Regions from separate parts of the Peribacillus sp. YIM B13472 genome, predicted to be linked through region 2. Evidence: riboswitches for the same ligand, from Rfam matches in the RefSeq annotation. Region 2 holds a riboswitch; each other region holds the start of a gene.
The links. A riboswitch is a leader RNA that binds a small molecule or an ion and turns the genes downstream of it on or off. The one in region 2 is predicted to bind thiamine pyrophosphate.
Positions count from the first base shown of each region.

Region 1: linked by a shared signal. The riboswitch ahead of tenA (thiaminase II) and the one ahead of ACFX4I_RS08855 (ABC transporter substrate-binding protein) in region 2 are both predicted to bind thiamine pyrophosphate.
Region 3: linked by a shared signal. The riboswitch ahead of tenA (thiaminase II) and the one ahead of ACFX4I_RS08855 (ABC transporter substrate-binding protein) in region 2 are both predicted to bind thiamine pyrophosphate.

Region 1 is NZ_JBHZPG010000001.1:128,261-133,692, reverse strand. It holds gene thiE (thiamine phosphate synthase) at 1-491, opposite strand, end outside; gene thiM (hydroxyethylthiazole kinase) at 472-1,287, opposite strand; gene thiD (bifunctional hydroxymethylpyrimidine kinase/phosphomethylpyrimidine kinase) at 1,289-2,089, opposite strand; gene thiW (energy coupling factor transporter S component ThiW) at 2,058-2,579, opposite strand; gene tenA (thiaminase II) at 2,595-3,284, opposite strand; TPP riboswitch at 3,373-3,478, opposite strand; SAM riboswitch class I at 3,637-3,741, shown strand; gene ACFX4I_RS00640 (Fur-regulated basic protein FbpA) at 3,917-4,105, shown strand; gene ACFX4I_RS00635 (aspartyl-phosphate phosphatase Spo0E family protein) at 4,360-4,557, shown strand; gene ACFX4I_RS00630 (GNAT family N-acetyltransferase) at 4,613-5,119, opposite strand; gene ACFX4I_RS00625 (GDSL-type esterase/lipase family protein) at 5,337-5,432, shown strand, end outside.
Region 2 is NZ_JBHZPG010000008.1:83,937-89,368, reverse strand. It holds gene ACFX4I_RS08875 (amidohydrolase) at 1-827, shown strand, start outside; gene rarD (EamA family transporter RarD) at 908-1,837, shown strand; gene ACFX4I_RS08865 (protein-glutamine gamma-glutamyltransferase) at 1,930-2,757, opposite strand; gene ACFX4I_RS08860 (hypothetical protein) at 2,814-2,990, shown strand; TPP riboswitch at 3,061-3,170, shown strand; gene ACFX4I_RS08855 (ABC transporter substrate-binding protein) at 3,324-4,310, shown strand; gene ACFX4I_RS08850 (thiamine-binding protein) at 4,322-4,606, shown strand; gene ACFX4I_RS08845 (ABC transporter permease) at 4,603-5,385, shown strand; gene ACFX4I_RS08840 (ABC transporter ATP-binding protein) at 5,369-5,432, shown strand, end outside.
Region 3 is NZ_JBHZPG010000004.1:92,850-98,281, reverse strand. It holds gene ACFX4I_RS04890 (2-keto-4-pentenoate hydratase) at 1-235, shown strand, start outside; gene ACFX4I_RS04885 (MFS transporter) at 261-1,622, shown strand; gene ACFX4I_RS04880 (hypothetical protein) at 1,696-1,863, opposite strand; TPP riboswitch at 2,118-2,246, shown strand; gene tenA (thiaminase II) at 2,380-3,063, shown strand; gene ACFX4I_RS04870 (ECF transporter S component) at 3,078-3,662, shown strand; gene ACFX4I_RS04865 (ABC transporter ATP-binding protein) at 3,675-5,132, shown strand; gene ACFX4I_RS04860 (energy-coupling factor transporter transmembrane component T family protein) at 5,149-5,432, shown strand, end outside.

The DNA of each region.
Region 1 (5,432 bases), on a different contig from region 2:
ATGGCTACGGCGGGAATGGATACGCTGCGGCAAATTTCCTCCAGATCCTCAATGGCCATTAGGGTTGCATCTTGTTTGGTCTTTGTAGGGAAAACGGAACCGACTCCGATATAGTCTGCTCCATTTCTTTCGGCTTCGAGAGCTTCTTCAAGAGTGGAGACAGATACACCGACAATCATATCTTCAGGAACCATTTGTTTGACGACAGTCAGTGGAAGGTCATCTTGCCCAATATGAATTCCGTCCGCTGCAACCGCAAGTGCTATATCCACCCGGTCGTTGATGATAAGGGGAATGGACAGCTCGTTCAATAACTGTTTTAATGCAGCAGCTTTTTTATAAAAGGAAAGGGAGGAATTGTTTTTCTCTCTAAGTTGTACGATCGAGACTCCTCCTGAAACCGATTCTGCAATGATTTTGGTCAATTCTTCTAATGCTATGGACTCTTCCGTAACTAAATACAGGCTTAAATCAATTTGGGACTTCTTCATTTATTTTCACCTCATGCATCCAGATTTCCTTATCCATTCTTGATATTGCATCGATTAATCGCACACGAAAGGTTCCTGTTCCTTCATCTTTTTGAAGGTTTGCAGCAGCTAGTTCCCCTGATATGCTCATGGTTGAGATACCGGCAATGGCCGCAGAATAGAAATCGTCGGTGACTCCTGAAAAAGTGCCGATAAGAGCGGTGGACATGCAACCGGTACCTGTAACATTAGTTAAAAGGAGGTTCCCATTGTCGATGATGGATGTATATTTTCCATCGCTGACCGCATCCTTAGCTCCGCTGACCACGACGATACTATTCCATTTATTTGCTGCTTGTGCAGCCAGCTCTGCATTGCTAATCGCTAGTTCCCCCGAATCCACCCCGCGTGTAACGGTATCCCCACCCATCAATGAAAGGATCTCACTCGCATTCCCGCGAATGATTTGGAAAGTAACCTTACTAAGGAGCTCTTTGGCCTGCTCTGTACGATAGGGGGTGGCGCCAACTCCCACCGGGTCCAAAATGACCGGGATATCCAGGGTATTTGCCGTCTTACCGGCAATCTCCATTGCTTCCAAGGCTTTATCATCGATGGTACCGAAATTCAGGACCAATGCATCTGCTAATTTGACCATATCCGCCACTTCTCTTGGGCTCGATGTCATTACTGGTGAACCACCGATGGCAAGGGTGGCATTTGCACAGTCGTTGACCGTAACAAAGTTGGTGATTTGGTGAATGAGTGGTTTTCTTTCTTTTACCTTCACGAATAAATCGGCTGCAGAAACCTTCATATTAATTCACTCCGTTCTTTTTTGAAAATGAATGAAAATGATGGACAGGTCCATGACCTTTACCGATTGAAAAGCTATTGCGTATCGCTTCAGAAATATAGGTCTTGGCCAGTTCGATCGACTCTTGCAATGGCAGCCCATTTGCCAGGTTTGATGTAATGGCGGATGATAGGGTACAGCCCGTGCCATGAGTGTTTTTTGTATGAATGCGCTCTCCCTCGATCCATTGGAAGTCAGTCCCATCATAAAAAAGATCATTTGGATTTCCTGCTGCATGGCCTCCTTTAAGTAAAACGGCTTTTGGACCCATTTCTTGTATTGAAATGCATGCCTTGTAGAAATCTTGTTCCGTTCGAATCGACAAGCCAGTAAGTACTTCCCCTTCCGGTACATTTGGGGTTACAAGTGTTGCAAGCGGAAGCAAATCCATTTTTAAGGCAGAGACAGCCTTTTCGTCGAGCAAATGGTGGCCACTTTTGGAAATCATGACAGGGTCAAGGATAACGATGGCAGGCATGAAGGTTTTAAGGGACGCAGCGACTGTTTCCACGATTTCCTTTGATCCAAGCATTCCTATTTTTACTGCATCGACAGGAATATCCTCAAAGATAGCTGCAATTTGATCTGATATGATAGCTGTTTCAATTGGCTGTACTGAACGGACTTCCATTGTATTTTGTGCGGTTACGGCTGTGATGGCAGACATTCCAAAGACACCATGTGCAGAAAATGTTTTTAAATCCGCCTGTATTCCAGCGCCGCCCCCTGAATCAGAGCCTGCGATGGTTAATGCTGTTTTCATAAAAAAACCCCTTCATATAATTATTTTTTAGAAGTATTTTTAGTAATATGAAAGCTAAAATCGCACCAGCGAATGAACTGAGCATAAAAGCCGGTAAAAAACCAAAAAGAGCAGCTTTTTCTCCCAATAGGAGGATGGCAAGTGGATAACAGGCTAGGGAACCGAGAATGCCGGTACCGATCACTTCCCCTAAACAGGCGAATTTTAAGCTTTGTGTTTTTCGATAAAGGATGGCAGCCAAAAGTGCACCGATCATGCTGCCGGGAAAGGCGAAAATTGAACCGGTACCAGACATGTTTCTAATGATGGAAACTAAAAAAGCTTGTGTCACAGCATAAGCTGGCCCCAATAGAACGGCCGTCAGGACATTTGCCAGATGCTGAATAGGAAAGACCTTTGCAAATCCTGCTGGGATGAAAATAAATGAACTGGTCAGCGTCGTTATAGCCGTGATCATGGCAGTCAACGTCAGTTTCTTGATAGGATTCATCATCATGTCGACGACCTACAGCGGCCAATCCTGCTCATTTTGAACCATATCCCAGAATAAATATTCATATCGGGAAGTAACCAAAAAGTGCTTTTCTAATCTAAGAAGTTCCGTTTCTGGCATGCCTTCCGTCAATTCTTCCAACAAAGCGATCAGCCATTTGTGTGCTTCCCCGAATTCAGGAGATGAATAGGACCTTATCCAATCTGCGTAGCGATTGTTTTCCAATGCTGCTCCATTTTGTTCTTTTAATAGCAAACCGATTTCATAATAATCCCAAGCGCAGGGCAGGAGACAGGCGATCAAGTCTGCCAAAGTCCCGTGCTGAGCTGCATTTAGCATGTAACCTGTATAGGCTAGAGTGGTTGGAGTAGGTTCTGTATCTTCCAATTCCTTGGAACTGATTCCGAATTCGGAAGCATAATGCCGATGAATATCCATTTCCACTTGAAGGGTTTCATTTAAAATACTCGCAAACTTTGCCATGGTTTCGATGTTATGAGCTTTGATGACACCTAAAGCAAAGAGCTTGGAATAATCCATAAGATAGATATAGTCCTGCTTCAGGTAATAGGCAAATTTCTTTTCAGGAAGCGTACCATTTCCAATTGCCTGGACAAAGGGATGTGAATGGTTCCTTTTCCAAATCTCTTTTGACCGTGCATGTAGTCTATCACTGAATGTTTCTAATTTAGTATTCTCCATTGTTCATCCTCCTATAGAATGGATCCCTTGTTAATGAAAAACCCCGTTCCTGAATACGGAACGGGGTAGATGGATATAGTCTGTAAATGGACGATATCATCCACTTCCCTCCGCCGGTATGAGCCGGTTCAGGTTCAAAGGGTCCGGAACTAATTCCATCTCAGTCTTAAAAAAAGACTCCCCTAGTGGTGTGAATTGTATGTAATTACTGACATCATATCAGAAAGACAAGAAAATGCAACCCGTATTTGAAAGAGGGACCATTTTATGTCCAGGAAAAAAGGGAGAAGCAGGTAATTGACTTTTGATGGTTATTAGGATAAAATCATTTCTACATCATTTATATATCGATTTCTTATCCAGAGAGGTGGAGGGACTTGGCCCAAAGAAACCTCGGCAGCGGACCCGTTTTGGGAACTGTGCTAAATCCAACAAGCATATGCTTGGAAGATAGGAAGAGCCGTACGGACACTGTCAGCCTCTTCTTGAATTAGAAGGGGCTTTTATTTTTGGGAAATAACGTTTAGTGACATAATAGAAAAGGTATATATAATTTGGTGAAAATCAAACAAGTTGATAAAGTTAGCTAACTAATAGCAGGCTCTAGGATGACTAGGAAAGGAGCCATTTACATGGCAGAATTATTTAAGAGGATTGAACAGAGGAAGGCAAAGCTTATTGAAGAGTTATTGGCCAATGGTGTATACAAAACCTCTGATGAAAGGCACCTTTATGATGCCCCATTAAAAGTACTTGAAGATGAATATAAGATTGTTATAAATAGACCAAATACCGAGTCACCTTCTGAATGGATGACATAGTAAACGATGGACTATATTTTGGGTTCTTGGATAAGGGTATGATGTAAGCATTCGCAGTCTACACTAGTGGATGCTTTTTTTGCGTTTGATAGAAAATGACACAAAATATACATAATTTTAGAATGAAATAGTTATTTTGTCACATTTAATCTTTAAAATAACACATTTAATTTGTGGAAAATAGTTGATTTTTACTAGTAGTTTCATTATGATGAAAGTGTAAAAATATTGAATAAATGGGAGGTGACTATATAATGCCTTGCCGTAAGGTAACTATAGAAAAAGTAGAAGAGAAGAGAAAAGAAATGATCAACTTGGCAGCAATTTACGGCTTAACAAGTCTGCTAACTGTTCAAGCCAGTCAAGAATTGGATACGCTATTAAATGCGTTAACAAGTAAAAGAGATTCTGAAAATTTTCCCCTCCAGAAAGCATATAGGTATTTAAATTAGTCCTCGATTAATATGAAAAAGCTACTGCTCAAGGCAATAGCTCTAAAGAATAATATTAAATATCGACACGTTTACCAAGAATGATCAAATCACGCTCAATGCCATCCAACTCGGCAACTTGAGGTAAATGTGCCCATTCTTCAAACCCGAATTTGGAAAAAAGCTTAAGGCTTGGTGTATTGTGGGCGAAAATGAAACCCAATAGAGTCTTAACACCTAATTTTGGACTCAATTCAATTGCCTTTTGAATCGAAATTTGTCCGATTCCTTTTCCCCGGAAATAATCATCAAGATAAATGCTGATTTCGGCAGTGGAATTATAGGCCGGTCGGCCATAGAAGGATTGAAAGCTCATCCATCCAGCAGTTTTCCCTTCTATAGTAATGATAAATAGCGGTCTACTTTCTGAATGATGTTCCTCAAACCATTTAACCCTCGATTGGACGGATACAGGTTCCGTATCTGCCGTGACCATTCTTGAAGCGATTGTCGAATTATATATTTCAACAATTCTGGGTAGATCAGAAAGATCTGCCTCTCTAAACTCTATGTGCTCTTCCATGATTTAAACTCCTAACTAGCATTTATTCAATCTCCAGAATGAAGGGTAATCCCGTTTTTTGTTTAAGGGACGGTGAATGACACCCAATCCATTGAAAGTTTTATATTATCATACACTCTTTAATCTTTATCTGACAATTTTTTTATGTTAAGACTGCAGATTTTTTGGGTATGTAAAAGATTAAATACTTCTAATAAAGAGACAAGAGGAGAACCAAATGAAAAAATTGGCAGGTTTATTGATTATAGTACTAGTTATATGTTTTGCTGCATATGAACTTCAGGCCTCGGAGTCGGAAGATGTGCAAAGGGTG
Region 2 (5,432 bases):
ATCACGAAGCGTTTGAAGAAATGCTGGCAGCAGGCGGCGGCTATCAGAAAGGTACGCGATATATCAAATTCGACAGCATGAAGATATTTACGGACGGCTCCTTGGGCGGACGCACAGCCCTGTTGAGCGAGCCTTATGTAGATCAAAAGGATACGAATGGAGTCGCGATATTCACTGAAAACGAGCTTCAGGAATGGGTGAAAAAAGCAAGGGATGCCGGAATGCCGATTGCTGTCCATGCGATTGGCGATCTCGCTTTTGAATACGTCTTGAATGCAATAGAAGCCCTCCCCCCGAAAAAGGGGCAGAGGGACCGGCTCATCCATGCGCAGATTGTCCGGCCGGATCTGTTGGAGCGAGCGGCAAAGCTGCCGGTGATCTTTGATATCCAACCGGGTTTCGTCCCGTCCGATTTTCCGTGGGTGGAAGAAAAGGTTCCAGCCGATCTATTGGAATCATCCTATGCCTGGAAAACCTATTTGAAGTTGGGCATCATTTGTGCGGGAGGGTCGGATGCACCCATTGAACCATTAAATCCAATTTTGGGCATTCATGCAGCTGTCACAAGGATGAAAATCAACAGTGAGGACCGGACTGTATATGGCTTGGGCGAAAGGCTTTCCGTATACGAGGCATTCTCACTATATACAAAAGGGAGTGCTGCAGCAATCGGCCAGGAAAAACGTCGCGGTGTGATCATTGAAGGGTACGATGCCGATTTTACCGTGTTTAATCTGGATGTTTTTGCTGTTGCGCCGGATGATCTCCTTAAAGCTGAGGCGGTCATGACGGTCATCGATGACAAAATCATGTATGATAAAAAATAACAGTTGCAAAAAAAGAAATGGAAATACAAAATTGTTAGATGGAATTAGATAAAGGAATGTAAATGGAAAGAAGGCTTGTTATGAAAGTGGATGAACAAAAAGAAGGGGCGATCTATGCAGCCCTTTCTTACATGATGTGGGGAGTCGTGCCGATTTACTGGAAGTTCCTTCAGGGAGTCGGTGCAACAGAAATTTTAGCTCAGAGGGTATTATGGTCTTTCGTGTTCATGCTGGTTTTATTGATGTTCATGAAAAAATGGCAAGCGTTTCTTGTTTATGTCAAAAACATAATGGGAAATCCCAAACTCTTTACGGCATTACTAACGGCCTCACTGCTTGTTACAGCTAATTGGGGAGTGTTCATCTGGGCCGTTAACTCAGGACGGATCCTCGACACGAGCCTTGGATATTATATCAATCCGCTAGTCAGTGTACTATTGGGAGTGATAGTCTTAAAAGAAAAATTGAGCAGGGCCCAAATCATTTCATTCCTGCTTGCAGGAATCGGAGTCTTGATCCTTGGCATTCATTTCGGCACGATCCCGTGGATCTCTCTTGTGTTGGCCATGACGTTCGGATTATACGGTCTGGCAAAAAAAATGATCAAGGCCGAATCCGCGATCGGGCTGACGCTCGAAACGATGATGGTAACGCCTCTTGCCCTGGGTTACCTGATATACTTGATGAACCAATCAGAAATGCAATTCTTTACAGAGGGAAGCACAAGCCTGCTGTTGGTGGGCGGCGGGATTGTCACGGCATTGCCTCTTTTATATTTTGCCAAAGGGGCGGAGAAGATCCCGTTATCGATGCTTGGCATTTTTCAGTATATCGCTCCGACCTTATCTTTATTGATCGGTGTATTCGTCTATCATGAAAGTTTTACTAAAGCACATCTTTTAGCCTTTTTGTTCATATGGTCAGCCTTGGCTGTTTATACATTATCCATAACGAAATGGGGTCAGGCAAGTGCCCGCAGGTTCAAAGGCAAAGGGAATATTGGTGCGTGAATAACAAAAAATGCTTGGGAGATTTCTCCCCAAGCATTTTTTTATGCCGGTATTTAATGAAACAGTTTTACGGCATAGGGGAAATGCCAGGGTCATGAAAGGAAAATATTCGAACCTATTTCAGAAACAATACAATTGGAAAGGCTGACAGGACTGTGATCGGGCTTTGCGCGGGGGATATTTAGTTGGAATTGACTATAGAAGGAACTATCCAGGAAAATGATATGAGTTGTCAGGAATGCTGATATGGTGGCGAACGGCTTTCTATTGCTATTTAATTCAGCGATGATTCCCTGTGAACTGGTAATCCCGATCCCGTGGCCATAAAAGAGGTTATTTCCTAATAATATGGCATTTTCACCTTGCCATTCAGGAGTTGCCTCGTCGTGATCAGGGTTTTTGAAGTAAACACAATCACCTGGTAAATAATCCCTTCCTTGGTGAATATCGAGAGCCATATTTTGTGGAGGGTGCCAGTCATATAAAACTAGTTTTGAAAAAAGGTTGTCGAAATTCCTAGGGCCGATTAAATCCAAAATGGCCTTTAAAAAAGTGACGACCATCGCTGTCCCGCATTCGAAAGCATAAAGCCTTCCATTTATGAAAATGTCAACGAGTGCAGCATGAGGGAGAATCCCTGGCTGAAGGGTAAAGGTACCACCCTTTGAAAGGCGCCAATATTGTTTATTGGATTCCGATTCCTCAAGTGTGGAAAATTCGGCATCACTTTTATCCAACGCAATAGCTGCCGCAATGACTCGGTTCCTCAGTTGTATCTCGAAATTAAACTCTCCAAAGTTCCGGTATTCAAAAACGGTAGAATCTTCCGCCAGCAATTGGATAATTTCAAGCGATTTAGCAGATGTTATTCCTGGTTGGATTTGACTGACATCTAACCATTTGTGATTAATCTTTATCATGATCATATCCACCTTTTGCTTATGAAATTAATGGTTTATAAAACCGGGAAACAAAAATGTCTACATGTAATGCTCATTATATGAATGCCAGCAAGGAATTGACTATTTGGAACAGGTCAGCCACCGTTGCAGCCGCGAATGATTGGAATGAAAAGAGGCAGAATTTTGTTGCTTTCATTCCAAAAGATGTTTTGCTAGATATCCTAGAGTGCAAGGAATACCTTTCCAATTAGCGAGAAGAAGCAAATTAGTATTCCTTTTTCACCATGAATTGATATAATGAGAGAGAAAAGTTCATATGTTCGAGAAATGTAGGGGGGCCAGTACTGCTGGCTGAGATTGCATCCTTTAGATGCTGACTCTTTGAACCTGATCTGGATGATGCCAGCGGAGGGAACATATTATTACTGATTTTTTGTTTTGTATGTTAACGCCCGAATTCATCTTCGGGCGTTTTTTGCTTTTTTTATCCAGTATTTGAATAGACCCTGGAGCCCCATTATGGTTCCGGCATATGGATCTTATATGATGTGTAGGAGGATAATGACTTGAATAAATTCTTACCAATGTTAACTTCGTTGTTCCTTTTGGCTGGATGCGGAGCAGGCGGAACTAATGAAAAAGAAGAAGCATCTAAAAATGAAGGAAATGAAAAATTAAAAAAGGTATCGGTCGTGCTCGATTGGACACCGAATACAAACCATACAGGATTGTATGTAGCCAAGGAAAAAGGTTATTTTAAAGAACAAGGTCTTGATGTGGAAATCATCATGCCAGGTGAAGCTGGAGCTGATAAGCTTGTCGCTTCGGGGAAATCTGAATTTGGCGTGAGTTACCAGGAGGGCGTAACGCAAGCCCGCGTGCAGGGCGTGCCGATTGTTTCGGTAGCTGCCGTCATCCAGCATAATACCTCGGGATTCGCTTCCCCTGAGGCAAAGAACATTAAAACTCCCAAGGATTTTGAAGGGAAAACGTATGGTGGCTGGGGGTCCCCGGTTGAAAAGGCCATTATTGATTCACTCATGAAAAAAGAAAATGCGGATGTAAATAAAGTGGATATAGTCAATACAGGAGACACGGATTTTTTCACTTCGGTTAAAAGGGATATAGATTTTGCCTGGATCTATTATGGATGGACAGGCATTGAGGCGGAGTTGCGAAATGAAAAGCTTAATATGGTTTACTTAACCGAATACTCTGATAAGCTTGATTACTATACGCCTGTTTTGACAACAAATGAAAAGATGATAAAAGAAGATCCCGAGACTGTTAAAGCATTCGTTCATGCAGCATCGAAAGGGTACCAGTTTGCGATTAAGAATCCTGACGATGCAGCAGACATGTTAATTAAGTCTGCACCGGATCTTGATGCAAAACTAGTGAAGAAAAGCCAGGAGTGGCTTGCAGACAAGTATCAGGATGATGCTCCGCGATGGGGTGAACAAAAGCTTGAAATTTGGAAGAATTACAGTGATTGGATGACTGAAAATAAGCTTCTTGAAGGTGATTTCGATCCTGAAAAGGCATTTACCAATGAATTTTTACCAAAATAGGAGGAAATACAATGGCCAACTCATTAATTAGTATACAGATTATTCCTAAAGGGGAAAATGTCATTCCTATGGTCGACGAAGCAATCAAGATCATTGAAGAATCAGGTGTCAAGTATGAGGTTCACCCGCTTGAAACGACAATGGAGGGTGAGCTTTCCGAACTTTTTGCCGTGATAGAAAAAATGAATGTAAGAATGATTGAAATAGGATCGCCGAATGTCATTTCCCAAGTGAAAATATTATATCAGCCAAGCGGGATTACGATGGATACGTTAACGGAGAAATATCGGGCATGATCAAAAGGGGAATTTGGAAGAAGGGGGCTCCCTTCTTTCTTTTATTATTGTTGCTGATAGTATGGGAGTCAGTGACAGTCTTATTGAAAGTCGAAGAATGGCTGCTTCCCGCTCCATCGTCCATTTTCATTGAAGGAATTGAGTCGTCCCGCAATCTTTACGGACACCTTATATCCACAACCGAGCTTGCGTTGTCGGGTTTTTTTATTGGTAGCTGCATCGGCTTATTGATCGCGGCAATTTTACACCTATTTCCCGGTGTGAAGGACGCGGTTTATCCTCTGCTCATACTATCACAAAATATACCCATCATTGTTTTGGCGCCGCTCTTGGTGATCTGGTTTGGCTTTGGCATGCTGCCTAAGTTAATAGTGATTTCGCTTGTATGTTTTTTTCCGGTTGCGGTTGCATCATTGGACGGTTTTCGCCAGACACCATACGAACTTAAGCATTATTTCAAGATGATGGGAGCGGGAAAAAATCAGTTATTTTGGAAGCTGGAACTTCCTCACTCGATTCCGTTCATTTTCTCCGGCCTGAAAATTTCTGCCACCTATAGTGTAATGGGTGCAGTTATTTCGGAATGGCTTGGGGCAAAATCGGGGATTGGTGTTTATATGACTCTCGCTTCCTCTGCGTTCAGGACAGATCGGGTGTTTGTTGCCATTTTCATCATCATGGGAATGAGCCTGATCTTTTTTGGAATCATCACCTTCCTGGAGAAATATTTAGTTTCTTGGAAGAGAAAGGAGGGTGAAAAGGATGAAGCTGGAAATTAAAGACGTCTCCTATTCTTTCGATGGTAAACAGAATATATTGGAGGATA
Region 3 (5,432 bases), on a different contig from region 2:
CCTTTATCAAAATGGTGAAATGCAAAAGAGGGGTCTTGGAGAAGCTGTACTCGATCATCCAATTCACTCGATTGTGGAACTTGTCAAAATGATAAGCCGTGAAGGACTGTCCATTCAGGCTGGAATGATTGTATTGGCAGGCGGAATTACAGATGCCGTTTCCATACAGGCAAACGATGAAATTATAGCAGATTACGGTGAACTAGGGAAACTGACATTACATGTTATATCTTGAAATATGGCAAAGGGGAGGGGATTAATTGCGTGAAGTTAATGCTTCGGAAGTGGTAGGTAATAGTAGATTTGGCCGTTTTCATTTAATGGTCTTTATGTGGTGTTTGTTCGCAATTACCTTCGATGGATTTGATATAGCCATGTACGGAGTTGGTTTACCTTTGATGATGGAGGAATGGAACTTGACGCCCGTCGAAGCTGGCGGAATAGCAAGTTATTCATTGTTCGGAATGATGGTGGGAGCCCTCATTTTTGCACCCCTTGCGGATAAACTAGGAAGAAAAAAAGTGCTTGCCATTTGTATATGTTTATTCAGTGTTTTTACATTACTTTCAAGTTTTGCCCTGAATCCTGCCTTTTTCTCGGTTATGCGATTTATAGCAGCCTTGGGAATGGGAGGATTAATGCCAAATGTCATCTCCTTAATGGCGGAATACTCACCCAAAAAGAATAAGGTGCTCATTGTAACCACTATGTACTGTGGTTATTCTGTCGGAAGCATACTTGCTTCTTTAATTGGAATGTATGTGATGGAACAAATGAGTTGGAGGGTTTTATATTGGATAGGGGCTCTTCCCTTACTGGCACTGCCATTCTTCATGAAGCAATTTCCTGAATCGCTTTCCTATTATGTTATTCGAAAACAAGGAGCAAAGCTTGCTGGAATTCTGAATCGCATTGACCCAGACGGCGACTATAAAGAGTCGGACGATTATGAGTTTGCCAAAGTCCAAGAAAGGGCAAAGGGCTTTCCAGTCAAGAAACTCTTTGAAAATAAGCGTACTCTTAGCACATTTGCTTTTTGGGTAGCTGCCTTTAATTGTTTACTTATGGTATACGGACTCAATACATGGTTACCCAAAATCATGCAGCAGTCCGGATACGGCCTTTCATCCAGTTTATCTTTCAATCTTATATCGGGAATAGGACAAATTGGCGGATCGATAATTGGAGGGTACTTAGTTGGGAAAATAGGCCATAGAAGAGTACTTGTATCCCTCTGTGCCATAGGTACGGTCTGTTTTGTCATATTAGGATTGACCTCAAATGCAGTAGCATTATATGTTCTGATCGCTTTTGGAGGTGCCTGTACAGTTGGCACGATGAATTTGGCCAATACGTATATTTCCGAGTATTATCCGCGTGAGATAAGGACCACCGGGATAGGTTGGGCCTTGGCTTTTGGTAGAATTGGAGCGATTGTTGCCCCTACATTAATAGGATTATTGCTGGCTGCAAACTATTCGCCACAAAATGCATTTATGGCCTTCACAGTCCCGAGCATAATGGCTGCCCTGGCGTTACTCGTTGTGAAAGAAAGGTATGGCAGCTATGATAAACCGCAGATCGAGGACAATATAAAACTAAAAGCAACATCGAATGTATAATATTGTTCTTTAGTAGATGACCTAAATGTCAGCGGACAGTCATGCAACTGTTCCCTGACATTTAGGTTATTTTTTAGAAAATAAAAGAATTCACGAGTAAATCGGCCAAACTCACGAGTAAATCGGGTGAATTCACGAGTAAATCGGCCAAACTCACGAGTAAATCGGGTGAATTCACGAGTAAAACCGCCAAACTCACGAGTAAACCAGTTGAACTCACGAGTAAACCAGTTGAATTCACGAGTAAAATCTTAACTCGCCTTTTACATTGCCAGTGCTGCTGCCTATTTCGTTTCGGAAGATGCAGGGTATATTACGGGGCAAACTCTTTCCGTAAATGGTGGATTAACAATGGTTTAATCAATCAAGTTAGGTGGTTATGCAAGATTGAAAGGCTAGTAAATTTAAAGCATTAGATTGAAAACTTTTTCTAATACGTTTGACAATTGGATTTATCGTGTTAATATAAAGGCAAATGAAAATTAAATATACAATTTGTACCACTAGGGGTGCTTTATAGGTAAAAGTTGATTTTACCGCAGAAGCTGAGATTAAAGTATGACTTTAAGACCCTTAGAACCTGATCTGGTTTATACCAGCGTAGGGAAGTGGGGTCTGGAACAATACGTTTCTGTATTTTTCAAGTACAACCACTTTCTTTACGTTTAAGAAAGTGGTTTTTTGTTTGCAAAAAAAGGGGGATAAAAGGTTTTTTTTCGTAACATTTCTTGAAAAATATTATTTGGAGGTAATGGACATGAAGTTTTCAGAGGAAATTCGTCAGGAAGCTGATCATATTTGGGAAGCTAGTTTTAATCACCCGTTTGTTGCAGGAATAGGAGATGGCACATTGCCATTGGAGTGTTTCCGCTTTTATGTCATGCAAGATGCCTATTATTTATCCCATTTTGCCAGGGTTCAAGCTTTAGGGGCAGTCAAAGCTACAGATTTACATACAACAAGCAGGCTTGCCGGCCATGCACAAGGAACATATGAAGCGGAGTTGAAGCTTCATGAGAATTTTTCTGAGAGATTAGGCATCACAAAAGAAGAACGGGATAATTTCAAACCTGCCCCGACTGCTTATGCTTATACTTCCCACATGTATCGTGCGGCTTATTCGGGACATTTAGGGGATGTTATTGCAGCTATCTTGCCGTGTTACTGGCTGTATTATGAAATAGGTGAAAGACTGCAAGGGTGCATTCCGGAAGAGCCGATTTATCAAGAATGGATAGCGGCTTACGGAGGGGAGTGGTTCCGTACTTTGGTGGAAGAACAAATTGCCAGGCTTGATGAAATTGCTGAAAAAGTGACAGACGAAGATAAGGAAAGAATGAAAGAGCATTTTATCCTCAGCAGCCAATATGAATACTCATTTTGGGAAATGGCTTATCGTTTAGAGACATGGCCTGTGCATAAGGAAACACTAGAAGTATAAAGGGGAATGAAACAATGAAAAAAGGATTGAAATTAACGGACATATTGGTCACGATCGTAATTGCGGTAGCATTTGGAATCGTTTATATCCTTTGGGGTTCGATTTATTATTCAGTTAAACCATTAGGGTTACATCTGGATCAACTTATTTATGGAATGTGGTTTATAGCTGGCCCCGTCGCCTTTTTAATTTTACGGAAACCGGGTGTGGCACTTTTGGCGGAGATAGCTGCAGCTTCCGGGGAGTTCTTTCTTGGTTCACCATGGGGGCTGACCGTACTGTTATATGGGGTGGTACAAGGTTTGTTCGCGGAACTGGTGTTCATGGCGTTCAAATATAAAAAATTCAATATGCCGGTGGCCGTTTTAGCTGCGATAGCTTCCTGCCTGGCATCAGTTATCATGGATTTTGCATACGGGGAAATAGGTGCGCTTTCAACTTGGAATCTATCGTTATTCATGATAGCGAGGTTTGTGGGTTCCATATTCTTTGCAGGAGTGACTGCCTATTATCTAGTTAAAGTCCTGGAAGCAACAGGAGTAACTAATCTTGTGCGTCCGGTTTCAAATAAAGATTATGCAGAACTGGATCAAAAGTAGAGGTTGAGGGCCATGGAACCAATCGTTTCTGTTGAAAAGTTAAGAATGAAATTTCCCGGTGATGAATCTTTGATATTCAAGGACCTATCATTATCGTTCGATCAAGGAGAAAAAGTGCTATTGTTGGGACCATCAGGATGTGGTAAGTCGACTCTTTTACAAGTGTTAAGTGGATTGATTCCGAATTCCATCGAAGTACCGATGAAAACGGAGAAATTGAAATGCCCTTCTTCGTGGGGGTATGTTTTTCAAGACCCTGATAGTCAGTTTTGCATGCCATTTGCCGATGAGGAAATTGCCTTCGTCCTTGAGAATCTTTCCGTCCCTAAAGAAGAAATGAAAGAGAAGATTCAAAATCATTTCCGTAAAGTAGGATTGAACCTGGGCCATACAAGTATTGAAACATTATCAGGCGGGATGAAACAACGTCTGGCAATCGCTTCAGTATTGGCCCTTGAACCAGAAGTGATATTTTTAGATGAACCAACCGCCATGCTTGATCCGGAAGGAACGAAAGAAATCTGGGAATTGTTGAAGGAAGTCGGACGAGACAAAACGGTTATTATCGTCGAGCATAAAATTGACCATGTTTTAGAATTCATCGAAAGAATCGTGCTTTTTAACGATGATGGTCAAATCATAGCTGATGGTCCAAGAGACACCATTCTTTCACTATATAAAAATGAAATGAAAGAACATGGAATTTGGTTCCCAGGTGTTTGGGATGAATATATACAGCAGTATGCACCGATTCGGGAACACCCATTTACAGATGATTCACCCCTTATGGATGTGCAAGGATTTCGCGGTTTTCGGAATAAAGAGGAGAAAATCATGATTGAAGAGCTGAAGGTCCATTCAGGTGAATGGATTGTAATCAGGGGTGAAAATGGCGCGGGGAAGAGTACTCTTTTGCATGCACTGATGCAGTTCATAAAAACGAATGGTAAGTATGAATTATTGGGAACACCGATTAAAAAGGTGAAAAATCCAACGGATCATATGACGTTTGTCTTTCAAAATCCTGAGTTTCAGTTCGTTGCAAATACTGTATATGAAGAGATTGCCTATTCATTGCGAATTGATAAAAGGCCGCAACAAGAAATAGATGAGAGAGTCCGCTCCTTGCTTAAAGTGTTCCGCCTGGAGGCACATCGGGATAAACATCCGTTTCAATTATCAATGGGTCAAAAGCGTCGCTTAAGCGTAGCCGCCTCAATCGTAATAGACAAAAAAATCATTCTCCTGGATGAGCCAACCTTTGGCCAAGATTCGAAAAATACCTTTGCATTACTGGAAAGGTTTGAGGAATATCGAAGACGCGGAATAACAGTGATCATGGTAACTCATGACGATCATATTTCAAAAAACTTTGCAACCAGGATCTGGACGGTTAAGGACGGAAACGTAATAAGTGATGAAAACATTGCGCAAGCCGGATTTTTGGAGACTAAAGTTTTATCACTATAAAAGGAGTGTCATGTAGATGAATGTTTCAAATGCAGAAACATGGCTCCATAGAATTAATCCAAGCCTTAAACTTGGTGTACTGATTGTGTTATGCATCGTGGCGTTATTCATTCATGACCTGAATTATATGATGAATATCACCATTGGCGTATTACTTTTATTTTTGTTTTTTACCGGGCATTCGATAAAACGAATCTTACTTTTGTCGATTCCCTTTTGTTTCATTTTTATATCCACCTCTTCTGCAATGATATTATTCGGGCAAGGTGAGACGCTTTGGTTTGAGTGGGGCCTAATATC